3 regions of the Geobacillus sp. JS12 genome follow, and region 1 is predicted to be linked to each of the others. Evidence: a T-box and tRNA genes for the amino acid it is inferred to sense, from the RefSeq annotation. Region 1 holds a T-box; the other regions hold tRNA genes.
What was found. The T-box of region 1 lies ahead of serS (serine--tRNA ligase). A T-box ahead of a tRNA ligase gene usually reads a tRNA of that ligase, here a tRNA-Ser.
Positions count from the first base shown of each region.

Region 2: it encodes a tRNA-Ser, which carries the amino acid that the T-box ahead of serS (serine--tRNA ligase) is inferred to sense. The anticodon was not compared.
Region 3: it encodes a tRNA-Ser, which carries the amino acid that the T-box ahead of serS (serine--tRNA ligase) is inferred to sense. The anticodon was not compared.

Region 1 is NZ_CP014749.1:3,112,181-3,119,459, reverse strand. Features, by position in the region: gene tadA (tRNA adenosine(34) deaminase TadA) at 1-190, opposite strand, end outside; gene A0V43_RS15250 (glycoside hydrolase family 18 protein) at 276-1,562, shown strand; gene serS (serine--tRNA ligase) at 1,783-3,057, opposite strand; T-box leader at 3,112-3,331, opposite strand; gene pdxT (pyridoxal 5'-phosphate synthase glutaminase subunit PdxT) at 3,341-3,931, opposite strand; gene pdxS (pyridoxal 5'-phosphate synthase lyase subunit PdxS) at 3,956-4,840, opposite strand; gene A0V43_RS15225 (serine hydrolase) at 4,970-6,328, opposite strand; partial or broken gene guaB (IMP dehydrogenase) at 6,433-7,279, opposite strand, start outside.
Region 2 is NZ_CP014749.1:3,710,905-3,718,183, forward strand. Features, by position in the region: rRNA gene rrf (5S ribosomal RNA) at 1-2, shown strand, start outside; tRNA gene A0V43_RS18230 (tRNA-Val) at 11-86, shown strand; tRNA gene A0V43_RS18235 (tRNA-Met) at 268-344, shown strand; tRNA gene A0V43_RS18240 (tRNA-Asp) at 349-424, shown strand; tRNA gene A0V43_RS18245 (tRNA-Phe) at 702-777, shown strand; tRNA gene A0V43_RS18250 (tRNA-Thr) at 1,160-1,232, shown strand; tRNA gene A0V43_RS18255 (tRNA-Lys) at 1,405-1,477, shown strand; tRNA gene A0V43_RS18260 (tRNA-Gly) at 1,485-1,559, shown strand; tRNA gene A0V43_RS18265 (tRNA-Leu) at 1,565-1,650, shown strand; tRNA gene A0V43_RS18270 (tRNA-Arg) at 1,656-1,729, shown strand; tRNA gene A0V43_RS18275 (tRNA-Pro) at 1,736-1,809, shown strand; tRNA gene A0V43_RS18280 (tRNA-Ala) at 1,818-1,890, shown strand; tRNA gene A0V43_RS18285 (tRNA-Met) at 1,908-1,984, shown strand; tRNA gene A0V43_RS18290 (tRNA-Ile) at 1,990-2,066, shown strand; tRNA gene A0V43_RS18295 (tRNA-Ser) at 2,086-2,175, shown strand; tRNA gene A0V43_RS18300 (tRNA-Thr) at 2,384-2,459, shown strand; tRNA gene A0V43_RS18305 (tRNA-His) at 2,467-2,539, shown strand; tRNA gene A0V43_RS18310 (tRNA-Gly) at 2,859-2,929, shown strand; tRNA gene A0V43_RS18315 (tRNA-Ile) at 2,936-3,009, shown strand; tRNA gene A0V43_RS18320 (tRNA-Asn) at 3,219-3,293, shown strand; tRNA gene A0V43_RS18325 (tRNA-Ser) at 3,300-3,392, shown strand; tRNA gene A0V43_RS18330 (tRNA-Glu) at 3,397-3,468, shown strand; partial or broken gene A0V43_RS18335 (B3/B4 domain-containing protein) at 3,771-4,435, opposite strand; partial or broken gene queG (tRNA epoxyqueuosine(34) reductase QueG) at 4,488-5,629, shown strand; partial or broken gene A0V43_RS18345 (amidase domain-containing protein) at 5,690-6,552, shown strand; gene trmL (tRNA (uridine(34)/cytosine(34)/5-carboxymethylaminomethyluridine(34)-2'-O)-methyltransferase TrmL) at 6,573-7,046, shown strand.
Region 3 is NZ_CP014749.1:2,532,520-2,539,798, reverse strand. Features, by position in the region: rRNA gene A0V43_RS12465 (23S ribosomal RNA) at 1-2,054, shown strand, start outside; tRNA gene A0V43_RS12460 (tRNA-Asn) at 2,430-2,504, shown strand; tRNA gene A0V43_RS12455 (tRNA-Ser) at 2,509-2,599, shown strand; tRNA gene A0V43_RS12450 (tRNA-Glu) at 2,614-2,685, shown strand; tRNA gene A0V43_RS12445 (tRNA-Val) at 2,695-2,770, shown strand; tRNA gene A0V43_RS12440 (tRNA-Met) at 2,952-3,028, shown strand; tRNA gene A0V43_RS12435 (tRNA-Asp) at 3,034-3,109, shown strand; tRNA gene A0V43_RS12430 (tRNA-Phe) at 3,300-3,375, shown strand; tRNA gene A0V43_RS12425 (tRNA-Thr) at 3,683-3,758, shown strand; tRNA gene A0V43_RS12420 (tRNA-Tyr) at 3,765-3,849, shown strand; tRNA gene A0V43_RS12415 (tRNA-Trp) at 3,859-3,932, shown strand; tRNA gene A0V43_RS12410 (tRNA-His) at 3,950-4,022, shown strand; tRNA gene A0V43_RS12405 (tRNA-Gln) at 4,038-4,112, shown strand; tRNA gene A0V43_RS12400 (tRNA-Gly) at 4,118-4,189, shown strand; tRNA gene A0V43_RS12395 (tRNA-Cys) at 4,199-4,272, shown strand; tRNA gene A0V43_RS12390 (tRNA-Leu) at 4,335-4,418, shown strand; gene A0V43_RS12385 (YobA family protein) at 4,745-5,206, shown strand; gene A0V43_RS12380 (NAD(P)/FAD-dependent oxidoreductase) at 5,317-6,543, opposite strand; gene A0V43_RS12375 (hypothetical protein) at 7,047-7,279, opposite strand, start outside.

The DNA of each region.
Region 1 (7,279 bases):
GGCATGCTTCATCGATTGCCAAAATTTCTGCATGAGCGATGGCGCGTTGTTCAGTTTCCCGCAAATTATGGGCGCGGGCGATAATGCGGCCGTCTTGAACGATGACAGCGGCGATCGGCACTTCGCCGATCTGCTCCGCTTTTTTTGCTTCTTCCATTGCCAATCGCATGTAGTACTCGTCGGTGTTCATCGTATACCCCTTCACACAAACGGTCATTTCTCCTTTCTTTTCATCATAGAATATGGAGAATAAAGACGCAACTAGGAGGTCAAGTATGCAAATCCACGTAGTGCAGAGTGGACAAACGTTAAGTGGAATTGCTGAGGCATACGGGACCACGGCGGAAGAAATTGTCCGGGCCAACAAGCTTCCAAACCCTGATAAACTCGTTGTCGGCCAGGCGCTCGTGATCCCGATCGTCGGTCGTTTTTACTGGGTGCAGCGCGGCGACACGTTATGGTCGATTGCACGCCGATTTTCGATTCCGATGCAGCGGCTTGCCGAAGTGAATCGCCTCTCCTTAAACGCTCCGCTTAAGGTCGGGCAGCGGCTTTATATACCGCCCGGCGCCAAGCGAAGAGCGGAGTTTAACGCCTATATTGAACCGCGCGGCGCGACTGTCAGCCCAGCGCTGGAGGCGAGCGCTCGCGAAGCCGCTCCGTATTTGACTTATTTGAGTCCTTTTTATTTTGCGATCCGACGCGACGCGACATTGCAAGAGCCGCCGCTTGACGACTTTCCGGATATTGCCCGCGCCAACCGCGTCACGCTCGTTATGGTTGTCGCCAACATTGAAAACGGGCAGTTCAGCGACGAGCTCGGCGCGCTTATGTTAACAAACGAAACGCTGCAAAATCGTCTGCTCGACAACATTGTCGCGACCGCTAGACGGTATGGCTTCCGCGACATCCATTTTGATTTTGAATATTTGCGCCCGGAAGACCGTGAGGCGTATAATGCGTTTTTGCGCAAAGCGAAACGGCGGTTTGCACGAGAAGGGTGGATGATGTCGACCGCCTTGGCGCCAAAAACGAGCGCGACCCAGCGCGGACGTTGGTACGAAGCACACGACTACCGCGCCCATGGACAAATTGTCGACTTTGTCGTGATCATGACGTATGAATGGGGCTACAGCGGCGGGCCGCCGATGCCGGTTTCCCCGATCGGTCCGGTCCGCCGCGTTATCGAGTACGCCATCTCTGAAATGCCAGCCGGAAAAATTTTGATGGGGCAAAACTTGTATGGCTACGACTGGACGCTGCCATATGTACCCGGCGGCCCGTACGCCCAGGCCATCAGCCCGCAGCAAGCCATCGCCCTCGCCGCAAAGTATAACGTTGCCATCGAATACGATACGGAGGCGCAGGCACCGCATTTTCGCTATCGCGACGAAAACGGACGCGAGCATGAAGTATGGTTCGAGGACGCCCGCTCCATTCAAGCAAAATTTAATCTCGTGAAGGAACTTGGTTTGCGCGGGGTCAGCTATTGGAAACTTGGCATTGATTTTCCACAAAACTGGCTGCTGATCGCTGATCAATTTACTGTTGTAAAAAAATAAAGGCATAAAAAACCCGCCGGTCAACGGCGGGTTTTTTTATGATGGGAAACGGCTTTCGGCGGTCAGCCGTTTCAGATGACAATCTCCTCTTATGCGCGTCAGTCCTCTTCATCATCGTCTTGGCCAAGAACAAGATTTCTTGTTCCTCATTGCCAACGTCATTCACTATAACACGGCAGTCGGGAAAAGTCAACCAACGATTTGCCTCAAGCACCTTTTTTCAGCGAATGACGTCCCGATTCCCCATGTAAGGACGAAGCGCTTCCGGAACGATGACCGAGCCGTCTTCTTGCTGGTAGTTTTCCAAAATGGCGGCGACCGTCCGCCCAATAGCTAGCCCCGAACCGTTTAATGTATGCACGTACTCCGGTTTCGCTTTTGGATCGCGACGGAAGCGGATGTTGGCACGGCGCGCTTGAAACGCCTCAAAGTTGCTGCACGACGAAATTTCCCGGTACGTTCCGTAACTTGGCAGCCAAACTTCAATATCGTACGTTTTCGCCGCCGAGAATCCAAGGTCTCCGGTGCACAAGGCGACAACGCGGTACGGAAGCCCGAGCCGTTGCAAAATCGCCTCTGCCTGGCGCGTCAGCTTTTCCAATTCATCGTACGAGTCCTCCGGCTTTACGAATTTTACCAGCTCGACTTTATTGAACTGATGCTGACGGATCAGCCCTCTCGTGTCGCGGCCGGCCGACCCGGCTTCCGCGCGGAAGCAGGCGCTGTAGGCCGCATAGTAAATCGGCAAATCATCTGCGGCCAAAATTTCGTCGCGGTGCAGGTTCGTCACCGGCACCTCAGCGGTCGGAATGAGGAAATAATCTTCGCTGTCCAAATGGAACGCATCCTCGGCAAATTTCGGCAACTGTCCGGTTCCGATCATGCTCGCCCGGTTCACTAAATATGGCGGCAACACTTCTTCGTAACCGAATTCATCGAGATGGATGTCAAGCATAAAGTTGATGAGCGCCCGCTCAAGCCGCGCTCCTAACCCTTTATAAAAGACAAATCGGCTTCCCGCCACTTTGGCGGCTCGCTCAAAGTCGAGCAAACCGAGCCGATCGGCGATTTCCCAATGCGGCTTCGGCTCAAAGGAAAACGAACGCGGCTCTCCCCATCTCCGCACTTCCACATTGTCCTCTTCTGATTGGCCGATCGGCACTGATTCGTGCGGCACGTTTGGAATCGACAACAACAAGTCGTCGAGTTCCGCCTCAAGCTGGCGAATTTGTTCATCCATCCGTTTAATGCGGTCACCGACTTCGCGCATTTGGGCAATCAGCGGCTCGGCGTCCTTTTTCTCGCGCTTTAGGACAGCGATTTGCCGCGACACATCGTTGCGCTTGCTTTTCAGCTCTTCGACTTCCGCGATCAAGCGGCGGCGGTCTTTGTCCAATTGTTCAAAGCGGTCGATGTTCGTCAAATCCCCGCCGCGCTGCATTAGTTTTTCTTTCACTTCTTCAAACTGGGTGCGCAATATTTTCACATCCAGCATGGCTTTTACCTCCTTTTCCATTCAATATTATACATAAAAAAGCCCCCGTCCCAAAAAAGGGACGGGAGCCATCCCGCGGTGCCACCCTTATTGAAGGCTTGCTATGCCTTCCCCTTTTGCCGTTAACGGCGGCGGCCGAAAACGCCTACTGGCCCTTTGGGCGTTCAACGTTTTGCTCGAGGATGGATTCACAGGAGCTCCCTGCCGGTTCGCACCACCCACCGGCTCTCTGAAAGGAAGGGGGCCTGCTACTTGTTCCTCTCATCGCTTTCGCTTGATCACTTTACTTGAGGCTTGACGCCATTTTCGCTTCTTTGACCATGTTGAGGAAGTATTGCATCAATCGATGATCGTCGGTCAGCTCTGGATGGAACGAGCAGCCGAGAAACTGGCCTTGCCGGGCCGCGACAATGCGGTCGTTGTATGTCGCCAAGACATCGACCTCGTCACCGACCTCGACAATGTGCGGAGCACGGATGAAGACGCCGACAAACCCGTCGCCGACACCCTTAATCGACAGCTCCGCCTCAAAGCTTTCCCGCTGCCGACCGAACGAGTTCCGCTCGACTGTAATGTCCATTAATCCTAAATGTGGCTCGTCATAGCCGACAATTCGCTTCGCCAGCAAAATGAGTCCGGCGCACGTGCCGAACATCGGCTTGCCGGCAGCGGCAAATTGCTTGAGCGGCTCCATCAGCCCATAGCGGTCGATGAGCCGCCGCATCGTTGTGCTTTCGCCGCCCGGCAGCACAAGACCGTCCAACCCTTCAAGCTGCTCCGGCTTTTTCACGATGACCGCCTCGGCGCCGCACGCCTCAATGGCGCGAACATGCTCCCGCACAGCTCCTTGCAGTCCAAGTACACCTATTTTCATCGTTGCTTTGCTCCTTTATTTAGCTTACCAGCCGCGTTCTTGCATCCGGTGCTCCGGCAACAATGTCGCGATATCGATGCCGCGCATCGCGCCGCCCAATCCTTTCGACAAGTGTGCGATCAATTCATAGTCTTCGTAATGAGTCGTCGCCTCTACGATCGCGCGCGCGTATTTTTCCGGATTTTCCGATTTGAAAATGCCAGACCCAACAAAGACACCGTCCGCACCCAAGTGCATCATCAAGGCAGCGTCAGCCGGTGTCGCGACACCGCCGGCGGCAAAGTTGACGACCGGCAGGCGGCCAAGCCGCTTGATCTCGCGCAGCACCTCAACCGGAGCCCCGAGCTGTTTCGCCTCAGCGACAAGCTCATCTTCGCTCATGTTGACGACTTTGCGAATTTGCGCGTTCACTTTGCGCATATGGCGCACGGCCTCAACAATGTTGCCTGTCCCCGGCTCTCCTTTGGTTCGCAACATCGATGCCCCTTCTGCAATGCGGCGCGCCGCTTCCCCTAAATCGCGGCAACCGCACACAAATGGAACGGTAAACTGCCGTTTGTCAATATGGAATTCCTCATCAGCCGGCGTTAATACTTCGCTTTCGTCAATGTAGTCGACACCAAGCGCCTCTAAGACACGCGCCTCAACATAGTGACCGATCCGCACTTTCGCCATGACTGGGATCGAAACGGCCTTCATCACTTCTTCGATCACCGTCGGGTCGGCCATGCGCGCGACACCGCCAGCGGCGCGAATGTCCGCCGGGACGCGCTCGAGCGCCATAACCGCGACAGCCCCTGCCGCCTCAGCAATCTTCGCTTGCTCCGCATTGACGACGTCCATAATGACGCCGCCTTTTTGCATTTCCGCCATGCCGCGTTTGACGCGGTCTGTACCTGTCAATGCCAACGTTGATTCCCCCTGTTCCTATCCTTATGCTTTGCTATATACGCAAAAGGATGATTCCACTGTTTTATTTTACCTCAATTTTTACAAAAATCACAATGGAAAAAAGCTCCCCTTAGCCGGGGAGCAGCGTTACAACCAACCTTTCACCGTTTTGGCAACGCTTGTCCATAAATCAGCAAACAGTCCGCCGACCGCGCGCATCGAAAGAACAAACCAATTGGCTTTTTCGACTTCAGCTGTTGTGACAAGCGGCACACGGATGTTTTTTTGCATGTCTGGGCTTAAGAAGGCAAGGGAGTCGTCCCCTTTATATTCGAGCGTCATATATCCAACCGTTTCCCCTTTTTTCAAAGGGGCGACTAGCTTTCCTTCTTTTGTCATTTTTTTCTTGTCCAACACATATACAGGTTTGTATTGTTTTTCCTCGCCGTTTTTCACAAGCAGATCCAGATTCTTTCCTGTCGCGACACGAACCTCTTTTTCTTTCCCTTTCACGACCGGAAGTGTTTCTTTTCCTTTCAGCTGGTACCCTTTTGGATAAAGCGTCTCGAGGGAGTATTGGTTGAATCCGTAGTTAAATAGTTTTTCTGTCTCTTTAAAGCGCGCCTCTTTTGTTGTTTTCCCACTCGCATCTTTCGCGTTCATGACAACCGAAATCAAGCGGACGCCGTTTCGTTTCGCCGTCCCGGTGAAACAGTTGCCGGCAAATTCCGTATAGCCGGTTTTCAACCCGTCTACACCTTCGTATCCGTACACAAGCCCAGGCAGCATCCAATTCCAGTTGTCCATTTTGATTTCATCTTTTGTTCCTTCCCGGAATACTTTATGAGGAATGCTCGCTGTTTTCAGCACTTCGGGATGATCTTTCAGCAACCGGTAGGCAAGCATCGCCATCGCACGTGCGGACATGACGTTTTCCTCATTTGAGCTTGTCCCTTCTGGATAGAATCCTTTTAAATCCTTATTGCTCAACCCTGTGGCATTGACAAACTTATAATCTTTCAGCCCAAGCTCTTTCGCTTTGTCGTTCATCATTTTCACAAAATTTTTCTCCGATCCAGCGATGATCTCAGCAATCGCGACCGTTGCCCCGTTCGCCGAATAAATGGCCATTGCCTCGTACAGCTCACGCACCGTATACTTGCCATCTTTTCGCAACGGGACATTGGACAGCGCCCGGTCTTGCGACAGCCGGTACACGTAATCGCTTGGCGTGTACATTTGATCCCATTTGACGCGCTTCGCCTTAATGGCGTCAAGAAGCAAATACTCGGTCATCATTTTCGTCATGCTGGCAATCCCAAGCACCGTATCGATATTTTTTTCATACAAAATTCTTCCCGTTTGTGCATCCACTAAAATCGCAGCGTCCGCCCGGATGTCAAGCGGGGCGCTTTCCGCCTTCACCGTCTGTTGAAACGGACCAAACGTTAAACAAAGGCAAATCGACAGCAACCAAAACAACCAGTTTTGTTTTCTCCTCCTCACAATGACACCCTCCTCACACAACCGTTATTGTAACATACCGTCGGCCAAAAAAATAGACGGAGGACATGTCTCCGTCAAAGTTGAGCCGATCGGCGCAACTCCGATCAAAAAGCAGAGTAGTTCGGCGCTTCTTTCGTAATTTGCACGTCATGCGGATGGCTTTCACGGAGCCCCGCGCTCGTCATGCGGATAAACTGCGTTTTTTCGCGCAGCTCTTCCAAATTGCGGGTTCCACAATAGCCCATGCCGGCGCGCAACCCACCGACAAGCTGATAAATCGTGTCGGCAAGCGGCCCTTTGTATGGAACGCGTCCCTCGATGCCTTCCGGGACAAACTTTTTCGCATCTTCTTGAAAATAGCGGTCTTTGCTGCCGCGCTCCATGGCTGCGACCGACCCCATGCCCCGGTACACCTTGAAGCGGCGGCCTTGATAAATTTCCGTCTCACCCGGGCTTTCGGAAACACCAGCAAGCAAGCTGCCGAGCATAACCGCATGCGCCCCAGCCGCGATTGCCTTCACAATGTCGCCGGAATATTTGATCCCGCCGTCAGCGATGATCGGGACGCCATGTTTGCGCGCCTCAGTCGCACAGTCGTAGATCGCCGTAATTTGCGGCACACCAACCCCGGCGACAACCCGGGTCGTGCAGATGGAACCCGGACCGATTCCGACTTTAATAATGTTCGCCCCAGCCTCAATCAAGTCGCGCGTCCCTTCAGCTGTCGCGACATTGCCGGCGATGATGTTCAAGTCCGGGTATTGGCGTCGGATGTTGGCCACCGTCTCTAGGACGCCTTTCGAATGGCCGTGCGCTGTGTCAACGACAATGACATCAACCCCTGCCTCAACAAGCTTTTTGACGCGAATCATCGTGTCCGCCGTCACCCCGACGGCCGCCCCGACAATCAGCCTCCCTTTCGCATCTTTCGCTGAATTCGGGAACTCAATG
Region 2 (7,279 bases), 600 kb from region 1:
GCAATTTCGTGGAGGATTAGCTCAGCTGGGAGAGCACTTGCCTTACAAGCAAGGGGTCGGCGGTTCGATCCCGTCATCCTCCACCATCTTAATATAAAAGCTGACTCGCTTTCTCATCATCGTGGGGTGGAGCAACGAGCCTTTGCTTCAACGAATCCGCTTCCAGTTGCCTCGACGCATCTGGCATCTTTGAATCAGCTTGTAGAGGAAGAGGCGACGAACAACAACGATAAGAGCATTGTGCAAATTAATTTACTTTCTTATCGCCGCGGGGTGGAGCAGTCCGGTAGCTCGTCGGGCTCATAACCCGAAGGTCGCAGGTTCAAATCCTGCCCCCGCAACCAAATTGGTCCCGTAGTGTAGTGGTTAACATGCCTGCCTGTCACGCAGGAGATCGCGGGTTCGAGTCCCGTCGGGACCGCCATTGTTTCAAAATTATGAAAAGAGACAGCTCAGCAGCTCAGTCGGAGTTGCCTCAACGCATCTGGCTTCCTCGAATCACCTTGCAGAAGAAGAGACACAGTGCAGTACAAGCAAAGCAACGTAAAACTTAATATGGCTCGGTAGCTCAGTCGGTAGAGACGAGCATCTGCTTCATCGAATTCGCTTCGAGTTGCCTCGACGCATCTAGCATCGTCGAATCCGCTGGCAGAGGAAGAGGCACAAAGCGGTATCAATAGGCAGTGTGAAAAATATAATACGGCTCGGTAGCTCAGTCGGTAGAGCAAAGGACTGAAAATCCTTGTGTCGGCGGTTCGATTCCGTCCCGAGCCACCATTTTTATCATAGTTCCGAAAGAAGATTCCTGCTTCATGCAAAGCTAAGTGGGAGTAGTTCACAGACATGTCAGATGTTCAAACCACCCCGGCTTAGTTCAATGGGTAGCCACGAGCACTCGCATCGTCGAATCTGTTGCGAGTTGCCTCGACGCACAAGGCTTCCTTGAATGAGCTTGAAGAGGAAGAGGCACAACCAGGCATACAACATGAATCACTAGCTAATTTTAAATGTGCCGGCTTAGCTCAATTGGTAGAGACGAGCATCGGCATCATCGAATTGGCTGCGAGTTGCCTCGACGCACAAGGCTTCCTTGAATGAGCTTGAAGAGGAAGAGGCACAACCAGGCATACAACATGAATCACTAGCTAATTTTAAATGTGCCGGCTTAGCTCAATTGGTAGAGCAACTGACTTGTAATCAGTAGGTTGCGGGTTCAAGTCCTGCAGCCGGCATTCTTATTCCTTAATAACCTCTTAAGCCATTAAGACGGCAACCGCGAGCCATTAGCTCAGTAACGAGCGCTACATCTTCGAATTTGCTTCGAGTTGTCCCGACGCATCTTGCTTCCTTGAATATGCTTGTAGAGGAAGGGACATCACTATCCTAGAGTGTTATCCAACTCGTGAGCCATTAGCTCAGTAGGTAGAGCATCTGACTTTTAATCAGAGGGTCGGAGGTTCGAGTCCTCCATGGCTCATCGTCTTGCGGAAGTAGTTCAGCGGTAGAACACCACCTTGCCAAGGTGGGGGTCGCGGGTTCGAGCCCCGTCTTCCGCTCCACTTCCGCCGGGGTGGCGGAATTGGCAGACGCACAGGACTTAAAATCCTGGGGTAGGTAACTACCGTGCCGGTTCGAGTCCGGCCCTCGGCACTTGTGCGCTCGTAGCTCAATTGGATAGAGCATCTGACTACGGATCAGAAGGTTAGGGGTTCGAATCCTCTCGAGCGCGTTTTGTCGGGAAGTAGCTCAGCTTGGTAGAGCACACGGTTCGGGTCCGTGAGGTCGCAGGTTCAAATCCTGTCTTCCCGATTTATCATGGGGCCTTAGCTCAGCTGGGAGAGCGCCTGCTTTGCAAGCAGGAGGTCATCGGTTCGATCCCGATAGGCTCCACCTTTTGACTTAAATTTGGCGGTGTAGCTCAGCTGGCTAGAGCGTACGGTTCATACCCGTGAGGTCGGGGGTTCGATCCCCTCCACCGCCACCATTATCGGACCTTTAGCTCAGCTGGTTAGAGCAGACGGCTCATAACCGTCCGGTCGTAGGTTCGAGTCCTACAAGGTCCACCATTATTATTGTTGCTTTTTTGGAGGAGTACCCAAGTGGTTGAAGGGGTCGGTCTTGAAAACCGAGAGGCGCCGCAAGGCGCGCGGGGTTCGAATCCCTCCTCCTCCGCCATGCACTTTAAAATCATGCCGGCTTAGCTCAATTGGTAGAGACGAGCATTCGCATCGTCGAATCTGCTGCGAGTTGTCCCGACGCATCCCGCTTCTTTGAATAAGCTTGCAGAGGAAGGGACACCGAGCATTTGACTTCCTCGAATTAGCTGGAAGAGGAAGAGGCACAACCAGGCAGACAACATGAATCACTAGCTAATTTTAAATGTGCCGGCTTAGCTCAATTGGTAGAGCAACTGACTTGTAATCAGTAGGTTGCGGGTTCAAGTCCTGCAGCCGGCACCAGATCGAGGCGACTATGGCGAAGTGGTTAACGCACCAGATTGTGGCTCTGGCATGCGTGGGTTCGATTCCCACTAGTCGCCCTTTTCATTATATTCTATATTTGCGTGTCTAGTTTAGTGGTAAAACCTCAGCCACGAGCATCTGCATCATCGAATCCGCTTCGAGTTGCCCCGACGCATCCAGCTTCTTTGAATCGGCTGGCAGAGGAAGGGGCATGGAAGAGCGTGGCAGATGTTGATTCCAAATGATATGCGTGTGTAGTTTAGTGGTAAAACCTCAGCCACGAGCATCTGCATCATCGAATCCGCTTCGAGTTGCCCCGACGCATCCGGCTTCTTTGAATCGGCTGGCAGAGGAAGGGGCATGAAAGATTGTGATGGGTGTTTCATCAAAAATTATGCGGGTGTAGTTTAGTGGTAAAACCTCAGCCTTCCAAGCTGATGTCGTGGGTTCGATTCCCATCACCCGCTTTTTATGGGCCTATAGCTCAGCTGGTCAGAGCGCACGCCTGATAAGCGTGAGGTCGGTGGTTCAAGTCCACTTAGGCCCATTATTTTCCATTGAATGTTTTTTGGCTATTCGCTATAATAATGGGCGAACAATGCCCCATCGTTCCACAGCAAAAGCGGAGCGACGAGCTTCACATCTTCGAATTCGCTGCGAGTTGCCTCGACGCATCTCGCTTCCTTGAATTAGCTGGCAGAGGAAGAGGCAACGAGCACATTTGGAAGATGTGCATAACATATAGTTATTCATCATTCCGCAATAGCTCAGCGGTAGAGCAACCGGCTGTTAACCGGTAGGTCGTAGGTTCGAATCCTACTTGCGGAGCCATGTTACGGAGAAGTACCCAAGTGGCTGAAGGGGACGGTTTGCTAAACCGTTAGGTCGCAGTTTTGCGGCGCGCGGGTTCAAATCCCGCCTTCTCCGCCATAATGGCCCGTTGGTCAAGTGGTTAAGACACCGCCCTTTCACGGCGGTAACACGGGTTCGAATCCCGTACGGGTCACTGGTTGCTGGCACCAGAGATTCTGGTGCCCTTTTGTACAATTTCTTTTGTCGATTTTTGCGTTTTTTTCTTGCGATGCGTGTGGAAGTCTGTTATAATGTCTCTCGTTAGCTTTAAAATTATGTTATGATGCTTGGGGACAACGCAGTGTTTCGTTTCGTTAAAGAACGAGGCATTGCGTTTTTTTATTTATCACCCTAAACCGAGAAGAACCCCACTTCCACGCGTGAGCGTAGGTGGGAGAGCGTTCAAGTAGGGAGGGAGTCCCCCATTTCCAACGGCAGGAAAGTGGGGGGAGAAGATCAAACGAACAATTGGGCGTCGGCTTCGCCGCCATGAATTTGCACAAACATCGTTTGGATGGCTTGAAGCTGGCGCTTGGCGGTTTCTTCTGGCGTTGATGGGAGAAAGTAAACGATTTGCAAAGCGTTTTTCGTTTCTCTCGTCACGGCCGTCCGCTCCGAATCGACGATCGGACTGCCAAACGGCCCTCGTTCATCTTTGCTGACGAGTTTGTTGGCAAAGTTGACTGTGCGGCCGTTTAACGCGATGTATTCATCTTGTTCCGTGCCGATCGTGAGCGTCACTGTCCCGTTGATGCGGTCTAGATCATAGATGCCGAGTGGAATTTTATAATAGAGTGAAAAAAAGTTGTTTATGTCTGCCGCTGAATGGATAGGCGGAATGAAGCTTTTTTTCTGGATGCGTCGGTACAGGCTTTCACTTGACGGTCGATAGCGGCTTGGGTCCGTTCCGATTTGTTTGAAAGTACGGCGCCATTCGACCATCTCAGGAATGTCGGCAATCGACTTTTCCTGCAGCTCGATGTAAAGAGATTCTTGAAACAGCTCAAGCCGCCCCTTAACATTTGCGGTGAATCGCTGACCTCGATATGATGATAGCGGATGACGCCGAATTTACCAGTAGGAAGGCGTTGCTTTAGTTGTTCTGATATCACGAATTTCATCTTGATCACCTCGGATTTCATTTTATCATATATGACGAAAGGAGGGAAAACGATGGATGTTATGGCATTAAAGCGGGAAGTCATTGAGTATAGTCGGTCAATCGGCATTGATAAAATCGGATTTGCGAGCGCTGATCCGTTTGTTGAATTAAAGGAACGGCTGCGCCGCCAGCAGGAGCTCGGCTATCAGTCCGGTTTTGAGGAACCAGATATTGAGAAACGGACGAATCCTTCATTGCTTCTTCCGGAAGCAAAATCGATCATTGCCATTGCTCTTGCCTATCCGTCCAAAATGAAAAATGCGCCGCGGGGGACAAAGACGGAACGGCGCGGCGTTTTTTGCCGCGCTTCATGGGGAAAGGACTACCACGATGTGTTGCGGGAACGTTTGCAGCAGCTCGAGGAGTTTTTGCTGGCCAAAGTGCCCCATGCCCGCGTTCGCTCGATGGTGGATACCGGAGAGCTCGCCGATCGGGCGGTGGCGGAACGGGCAGGGATCGGTTGGAGCGGCAAGAACTGCTCTATTATTACACCGGAGTTTGGATCGTATGTGTATTTGGGAGAAATGATTACGAATATTCCATTTCCCCTGATGAACCGGTTGAAAACCGATGCGGCACGTGCACGAAATGTATTGATGCCTGCCCGACCGGGGCGCTTGTACAAGGGGGACAACTGAACGCACAGCGGTGCCTTTCCTTTTTAACGCAAACGAAAGGCTTTTTGGCCGACGAGTTTCGGGAGAAAATCGGGAACCGGCTGTACGGCTGCGATACATGCCAGCAAGTCTGCCCGGAAAATAAGGGGAAAGACTTTCATTTGCATCCAGAATTCGAGCCGGATCCGGAAGCGGTAAAGCCGAAACTCATCCCGCTGCTTCAGATGAGCAACCGTGAATTTAAAGAAACATTTGGGGCCATGGCGGGTTCATGGCGTGGGAAAAAGCCGATTCAGCGCAATGCCATTCTGGCGCTCGCCCATTACAAAGACCAAACCGCGGTGCCGCACTTACTGCGTTTGTTGAAAGAGGATAGCCGTCCAGTCATCCGCGGGACGGCGGCGTGGGCGCTCGGGAAAATCGGGGATCCAAGCGCTAAGCCTTATTTGGAGGCCGCGCGGCAAACGGAGGCGGATGCCGATGTGATCGCTGAGATTGAAAAAGGACTGAAACTGTTGGCTGAGGCAAAGGAATAGGGAAAAAACGCAGCTTCCCCACATAAGGTAGTAACAAAAACGAAAGTGGTGGAAAGCAGCATGAAAAAACAGTTGCGCGCGTGGTTGGATGAGCGAGCCCGCTCGTTTGTGTCGGAAAGCAATATCCGAAGCGAAGAGGCGGCAAGAAAGCAACGGCTTTGCCAAAAGCGCGGTGCGGAGATCGTCCGTTGCACGATCCGGGGACAAATTGTCGGCAGGCAGACCATCGAGCGGGAAGCGAAAGTGATGTATATTGCCCACCATCAATTTTTAATTAAGCAAAGGGGTTCACTATATATAGAAGAACAGGTTGAGGAGCGATGCGCCTGTTTTGTTCGCGGTGAGCTTGTAGCTGATGAACCGATCAACCGGTTGGGGGGTATATGGAGGCGCCGCGCGTCGAACGAGAGCAATGGACGGGGGAGCGTCTTTCTTACCAGTATGACCGCGCCCGGGCGGTGCGGTATGCGGAAACGTGGTGGAATCGGCATAACCCGGTGTTTCCGTCGTTTCCGGTGGATTGCACGAATTTTGTCTCTCAATGCTTGTATGCAGGCGGGGCGCCGATGACGGGCTATCCGAACCGTGCGAGGGGATGGTGGTGTCAAAACGGAAGTTGGAGTTACAGCTGGGCTGTGGCCCATGCTTTTCGTTGGTATTTGAGCGGGTCGCGCATCGGCTTGCAGGCGGTGGAAGTGGCGGAGCCGGAGCAATTGATGGCAGGCGATGTCATCTGTTATGATTTTCAAGGGGACGGACGCTTCGACCACTCAACGATTGTGGTGGCGAAAGATCAGAACGGGATGCCGCTTGTGAACGCCCATACGACAAACAGCCGAATGCGCTATTGGTCGTATGAAGATTCAAGCGCCTATACGCCGAACATTCGCTATAAGTTTTTTCACATCATCGATCGCAAATAAACGTTGTTGAGGTGAAGGAAATGCCGCTTCATGTAGTGCTATACCAGCCAGAAATTCCAGCCAATACTGGAAACATCGCTCGTACGTGCGCAGCAACCGATACGTCGCTCCATTTGATCCGCCCGCTCGGTTTTTCTACGGATGATAAAATGTTAAAGCGCGCCGGGCTTGATTATTGGCCGTATGTCAATATTTCGTATTATGACTCGCTTGACGAACTATTCGCCCGCTTTTCGGAAGGGGAGTTTTATTTCATTACGAAATTCGGGCGCCGGTATTATGATTCGTTTGATTTCAGCGATACAGAAAAACATATTTTCTTTGTGTTCGGCCGTGAAACGACCGGATTGCCGAAGGAGCTGCTTGAGGCCAATATGGATCGTTGCCTTCGCATCCCGATGAATGACAAAGTGCGCTCGTTAAACTTGTCGAACACGGCGGCCATTTTAGTGTACGAAGCGTTGCGCCAACAACGGTTTTATGGGTTGTCATAAACAAAAAAACGACCTTCGCTCTGGAGGTCGTTTTTTTGGTCTTATTGTCTGACGCCTGGTTTGTCTTCATAGCCAGCGGTGAAAATGGCCGTCAAAAACGCAATGATAACCCCTAGCACAAGCAAAGTGCGCATCGTTTGTTCCTCCTTCATAATGAAAGTGGCAGGCGTTTCCCCCTTTATTATAGCGAATATGGCCAAGCATGTGAATGACCGCAGCTGGTTGTTAGGAGA
Region 3 (7,279 bases), 580 kb from region 1:
TAGGGCTAGCCTCGGGTTTAGGAGTCTTGGAGGTAGAGCACTGATTGGGCTAGGGGCCCAAACCGGGTTACCGAACCCAGTCAAACTCCGAATGCCAATGACTTATGCCTGGGAGTCAGACCGCGAGTGATAAGATCCGTGGTCGAGAGGGGAACAGCCCAGACCGCCAGCTAAGGCCCCGAAGTGCACGTTCAGTGGAAAAGGATGTGGAGTTGCAAAGACAACCAGGATGTTGGCTTAGAAGCAGCCACCATTTAAAGAGTGCGTAATAGCTCACTGGTCGAGTGACTCTGCGCCGAAAATGTACCGGGGCTAAACGTGCCGCCGAAGCTGCGGGATGACCGTTGGTCATCGGTAGGGGAGCGTTCTAAGGGCAGAGAAGCCAGACCGGAAGGACTGGTGGAGCGCTTAGAAGTGAGAATGCCGGTATGAGTAGCGAAAACAGAGGTGAGAATCCTCTGCGCCGAAAGCCTAAGGGTTCCTGAGGAAGGTTCGTCCGCTCAGGGTTAGTCGGGACCTAAGCCGAGGCCGAAAGGCGTAGGTGATGGACAACAGGTTGAGATTCCTGTACCACCTTCTTCCCGTTTGAGCGATGGGGGGACGCAGGAGGATAGGGCGAGCAGGCGGCTGGAAGAGCCTGTCCAAGCCGTGAGGCTGATCCGCAGGCAAATCCGCGGATCATAAGGCCAAGCGGTGACGGCGACGGAGTGATCCGGAAGTCCCCGATTTCACACTGCCAAGAAAAGCCTCTAGCGAGGGAAGAGGTGCCCGTACCGCAAACCGACACAGGTAGGCGAGGAGAGAATCCTAAGGCGCGCGGGAGAACTCTCGTTAAGGAACTCGGCAAAATGACCCCGTAACTTCGGGAGAAGGGGTGCTCTTTGGGGTGAAGAGCCCTGAAGAGCCGCAGTGAAAAGGCCCAAGCGACTGTTTATCAAAAACACAGGTCTCTGCGAAGCCGAAAGGCGACGTATAGGGGCTGACACCTGCCCGGTGCTGGAAGGTTAAGGGGAGCGCTTAGCGGAAGCGAAGGTGCGAACCGAAGCCCCAGTAAACGGCGGCCGTAACTATAACGGTCCTAAGGTAGCGAAATTCCTTGTCGGGTAAGTTCCGACCCGCACGAAAGGTGTAACGACTTGGGCGCTGTCTCAACGAGAGACCCGGTGAAATTATACTACCTGTGAAGATGCAGGTTACCCGCGACAGGACGGAAAGACCCCGTGGAGCTTTACTGCAGCCTGATATGGAATTTTGGTATCGCTTGTACAGGATAGGTGGGAGCCTGGGAAGCCGGAGCGCCAGCTTCGGTGGAGGCGGCGGTGGGATACCACCCTGGCGGTATTGAAATTCTAACCCGCACCCCTTAGCGGGGTGGGAGACAGTGTCAGGTGGGCAGTTTGACTGGGGCGGTCGCCTCCCAAAAGGTAACGGAGGCGCCCAAAGGTTCCCTCAGAATGGTTGGAAATCATTCGGAGAGTGCAAAGGCACAAGGGAGCTTGACTGCGAGACGGACAGGTCGAGCAGGGACGAAAGTCGGGCTTAGTGATCCGGTGGTTCCGCATGGAAGGGCCATCGCTCAACGGATAAAAGCTACCCCGGGGATAACAGGCTGATCTCCCCCAAGAGTCCACATCGACGGGGAGGTTTGGCACCTCGATGTCGGCTCATCGCATCCTGGGGCTGTAGTCGGTCCCAAGGGTTGGGCTGTTCGCCCATTAAAGCGGTACGCGAGCTGGGTTCAGAACGTCGTGAGACAGTTCGGTCCCTATCCGTCGCGGGCGCAGGAAATTTGAGAGGAGCTGTCCTTAGTACGAGAGGACCGGGATGGACGCACCGCTGGTGTACCAGTTGTCCCGCCAGGGGCACCGCTGGGTAGCTATGTGCGGACGGGATAAGCGCTGAAAGCATCTAAGCGTGAAGCCCCCCTCAAGATGAGATTTCCCACCGCGTTAGGCGGGTAAGATCCCTCGAAGATGACGAGGTCGATAGGTCCGAGGTGGAAGCGTGGCGACACGTGGAGCTGACGGATACTAATCGATCGAGGGCTTGACCTAACTTAGAAAAGCGCAGGCGAGCGGGTCGCCGCGACGGGCAAATGTTCTTCGCCTGCAGGGATGTTCACATCCCGAAGGCGAAGGTTATTTGACCCCGAGCGGCGGCGAGCCGGAGCTGGACAATGCGAAAAGCGCAGGCGAGCGGCTTCTTCCGACGGTTATCTAGTTTTGAGGGAATGAAAAAACTCTTGACAGCTCAGCGCGAATCATTATAATAGTAAATGTCTAAAGAGATGTCATTTCGCAGCAGCTCAGTGACGAGCATTTGCATCATCGGATGAACTGCGAGTTGCCTTGACACGTCCAGCTTCTTTGAATCGGCTGGCAGAGGAAGAGGCAGGGCATCTTATTGGGAGAATTGACCTTCGTTATGATTCCGCAGTAGCTCAGTGGTAGAGCAATCGGCTGTTAACCGATTGGTCGCAGGTTCGAATCCTGCCTGCGGAGCCATCGTGGAGAGCTGTCCGAGTGGTCGAAGGAGCACGATTGGAAATCGTGTAGGCGTGAATAGCGCCTCAAGGGTTCGAATCCCTTGCTCTCCGCCATGATCCATCAGCATGGCCCGTTGGTCAAGTGGTTAAGACACCGCCCTTTCACGGCGGTAACACGGGTTCGAATCCCGTACGGGTCACTTCTTTGTGGAGGATTAGCTCAGCTGGGAGAGCACTTGCCTTACAAGCAAGGGGTCGGCGGTTCGATCCCGTCATCCTCCACCATCTTAATATAAAAGCTGACTTGCTTTCTCATCATCGTGGGGTGGAGCAAAGAGCCTTTGCTTCAACGAATCCGCTTCCAGTTGCCTCGACGCATCTGGCATCTTTGAATCAGCTTGTAGAGGAAGAGGCAACGAACAACAACACTAAAAGTATTGTGAAAATCAACTTACTTTCTTATCGCCGCGGGGTGGAGCAGTCCGGTAGCTCGTCGGGCTCATAACCCGAAGGTCGCAGGTTCAAATCCTGCCCCCGCAACCAAAAATGGTCCCGTAGTGTAGTGGTTAACATGCCTGCCTGTCACGCAGGAGATCGCGGGTTCGAGTCCCGTCGGGACCGCCATCTTTCCAAAAATGCATGATGCAACGAATCATGTGATCGGTGAAATACGGCTCGGCAGCTCAGTCGGTAGAGACGAGCATCCGCTTCATCGAATTCGCATCGAGTTGCCTCGACGCATCCAGCATCTTGGAATCCGCTGGCAGAGGAAGGGACACAAAAGTCATCAACGAACAAGGGAAAAATAAGATACGGCTCGGTAGCTCAGTCGGTAGAGCAAAGGACTGAAAATCCTTGTGTCGGCGGTTCGATTCCGTCCCGAGCCACCATATAATTGATAGCAAGCTGACTTAGCTCTATTGGCAGAGACGAGCATCCGCTTCATCGAATCGATTGCGAGTTGTCCCGACGCACCCAGCTTCTTCGAATTGGCTGGTAGAGGAAGGGACACAACAAATGAACAATGATCCACGATTTATATCATAATTATGCCGACTTAGCTCAATTGGTAGAGACGAGCACTTGCTTCGTCGAGTCGGCTTCGAGTTGCCTCGACGCATCCTGCTTCCTCGAATCAGCTTGTAGAGGAAGAGGCACAGAGCACAACAATGAGCCACCTTCTTGCATTTGTTTTATGCCGACTTAGCTCAATTGGTAGAGCAACTGAATCGTAATCAGTAGGTTGCGGGTTCAAGTCCTGCAGTCGGCACCATTCCTTGGAGGGGTAGCGAAGTGGCTAAACGCGGCGGACTGTAAATCCGCTCCCTTTGGGTTCGGCGGTTCGAATCCGTCCCCCTCCACCATTTTAACAAAGGGGCATAGTTTAATGGTAGAACAGAGGTCTCCAAAACCTCCGGTGTGGGTTCGATTCCTACTGCCCCTGCCATTCCTATCATGATTATGGCGACTATGGCGAAGTGGTTAACGCACCAGATTGTGGCTCTGGCATGCGTGGGTTCGATTCCCACTAGTCGCCCTTCACTTACAACGTTGGGGTATAGCCAAGCGGTAAGGCAACGGACTTTGACTCCGTGATGCGTTGGTTCGAATCCAGCTACCCCAGCCACGGATGCGGAAGTAGTTCAGTGGTAGAACACCACCTTGCCAAGGTGGGGGTCGCGGGTTCGAGTCCCGTCTTCCGCTCTCGATCAAGGCGGCATAGCCAAGTGGTAAGGCAGAGGTCTGCAAAACCTTTACCCCCGGTTCGAATCCGGGTGCCGCCTCCATATCTAATGAATAAAAAAGTGTTGACAGTTGAAAGATGATTTGGTAAATTGTTAATTGTCGCGCCGATGTGGCGGAATTGGCAGACGCGCACGACTCAAAATCGTGTGGGGTAGCCCCCGTGTGGGTTCGACTCCCACCATCGGCATCCTCAGAATTCGATAGCCCACGATCTAAAATCGTGGAACCCTTGATACGACCGCAAACGCGGTCGTTTTTCATTTTCTGGGAATTCCGAAAAAAACGATAGAATCCGAAAAAATTTTGCACGAATTTTGCATTTCTACCATCTAGATCATCCATGATTTCGTCAATCATCATGTTTTTTTAGTACCCATGATGGATTTGACAAACTGGAGCTTTTCATAAAAGGGTGAAACAATTTTGTCGTAAATGCGACTAATGATAACAAAGGAGGAGGAGATTGGGCTGAAAAGATGGCTTGCTTTCATTGCCGCCGTGTGGAGTGTTTGGTTGGCAGGTTGTAGCGGGCAAACTGACCGCTATGCCATTGAAGGGTATGTCGTGAGAAAAGAAGGGGGGAGCATTTTGGTTGTCAGTTCTGATCCGCAAGATTTTCGTTCCACAGGCGGGCTTAAAGAGTTTTATAATACCATCTTGGTTTCTAGTGCACCAGCGCGAGTGAACATTGGTCAAAAAGTTCAAGTTTGGATAGATGGGGGGATTGCTGAATCGTATCCAGGCCAAGGGAAGGCGGGCAAAGTATTGGTTGTGCCAAGCTCTCCGCGTGATGGCGCCAGCTTATCGGAGGAGGAGGCGATTCGCCAAGCGTTGAAACAAGAAGAGAGTCGGCTCGAGCAGATGATTCCTGTGATTCGGGCTGTTCATTATGACAAACAAGCGGACACTTGGATGATTCAAATAAAAGACGCCCATGAACGAACGAAATTCGATGTTCGGATCAAAGATGAATAAAAGCGTTTTGCCGCATGCGAAGCAAAAGCTGTCCCCCTCTTCCCAGCATGGGGGAGAGAGGGCAGCTTGTCGATGACGCGCCAAACAATTCGTTGGATTCCGAACAGGAATTACGAAGACAACGCCGAGACAAGCGGACGGTCCGGCAAGTAGAGCTGGGCGTTGTCGCTTTGGCCGGCCGCGATCCAGTCGCGCAAGCATTTGGCGAGCACCATGCTGTAGACGGCTCCGTTGTCTCCATAGGCATAGACGAAATAGCAGTTTGGATATTCGTCATACACGCCGATGATCGGCAGTCCGTCGTGCGTGCCGGCGTAGTAGGCGCCCAAGTAAAATTCAGCTCGGACAGGGATCGTGGGGAAGCGTTGCTGGAACTCCGCGATCAACTGGTCGCGCTTGTGAATGAGCTTGGCATCGCGCTCATCGGCATAGGTCGTATCTTCATCCAATCCACCGATGATAACGCGGTTGTCGGCGGTCGTCCGCATGTAGATGTAAGGACGGGCCGTTTCCCAAATGAGCGTCCGGTTGTACCAGCTGGAGAAATCAGCGACCTGGTTCGTGACCACGGCGTAGGTGCTGTTCAACACGGCGTTTGGGTCCTTTTTGAAATCCAACGTTTCATAGCCAGCCGCAATGATGACCGATTTCGCGCGAATGACCGCACCGGTTTTCGTATAAAAAATGGCTTGGTCTTTTTCGAGTTTTTTTCCATTGATTTCGGTTTGTTCGTAAATGGCGACTCCTCGGCGTTTGGCATATTCCAACAGGCCGATCGTCAGTTTGTATGGATTGACTTCGCCGTCTCCTTTTGTCAGCAACGCCGCTGGTTTGCGGAACGGGTAATGGCGGGCGATCTGTTCTTCCGGCCACCATTCGATAGCAAAGCCGTGTTTCTTGAGAGCGGCGTATTCTTTTTCTAATTTGCTTACATCTTCAGGAGAGCTGGCGTAATACAAACTGTCGCGGGTGACAAATTCGCAGTCGAGCGGCAGCTTTTCCGCGGCATCGGCGAGATCGCGGATGGCCTGCTCGCAAAGTTTAAGGTGCCGCACTGCGTACATTTCGCCAAAGCTATGGATTAGCTCGAAAAACATTTTTTCCCCCAGGTATTGGATCAGGGCCGTGTTGACCGCTGTGCTTCCATGCCCCGCTTTTCGTTTATCGACGACCACGACGTCAAGATCGGTGTCGCTAAGAAAGTAGGCGCATTGGGCGCCCGAGGTGCCAGCGCCGATAATGAGCACATCGCAGTCGATGTCTTCCTCTAAGACCGGGTAGCTCGGCGGGTCGGGGAACGTTGTGGGCCAGTAGAATGTTCCGGATTGCAAGTTCATGATTCTCGTCTCCTTCCACTTCATAGTTCGTCTTTAGCATGATCGGAATCATTTGGTTTATTCGTTGCGAAGGAGGAGAACCGCGCCCAACGCTTTTTCGGCTTCATGGCTGGAGCGGCAAATCAAAGGAGATGGGGTGTGTGGAGAAGTGGAAAATTTGTGTTTTTTGAAACATGAATCGGAATAAGACGTACATCATGTAGAGAGTTTTGCAGGAAGAATAAGAACGGCAAACGAAAGGGCTGACAAAAAATGTTGATGGATGAGATGTCGCCTGAAGACAAGCATGTTTCAAGCCAGACACATCCGGGAAGACGCTTGGCCTTCCCGGATGTGATGAGTGCCCCTGTGGATATCCTAAACATGGTTCAAACGCTGTCAAGTTGTTGTGTTGATTTGGGGGAATTTCTTTCGGACAGCCCCCGCGGTTCGTGTCTGGAAGGAATGTTTTTTCCATGTTGCGCTGCACAGCTCGCCCCTTGTCCATTTGTTCCCTTGTCAAGTTATTGCGCTTGCCGCAGGCTGGCGATGGATGCCTCATGTTCAATCGAGCGTTTGGAGAGGATGGCCAAAATGTGCTCGTGGCGTTCTTGGTTGACTTCGATCCTTTTGACAATTTGATCGATTTCCATGACCGTTTGTCGAATAGGAACGAGATCGTCTTTGGTCGCCATCTTTGCTTGAATTTCGTTTACATTGGATTGAAGTTCGTTCACTTTGAATTGGAGTTCATTCA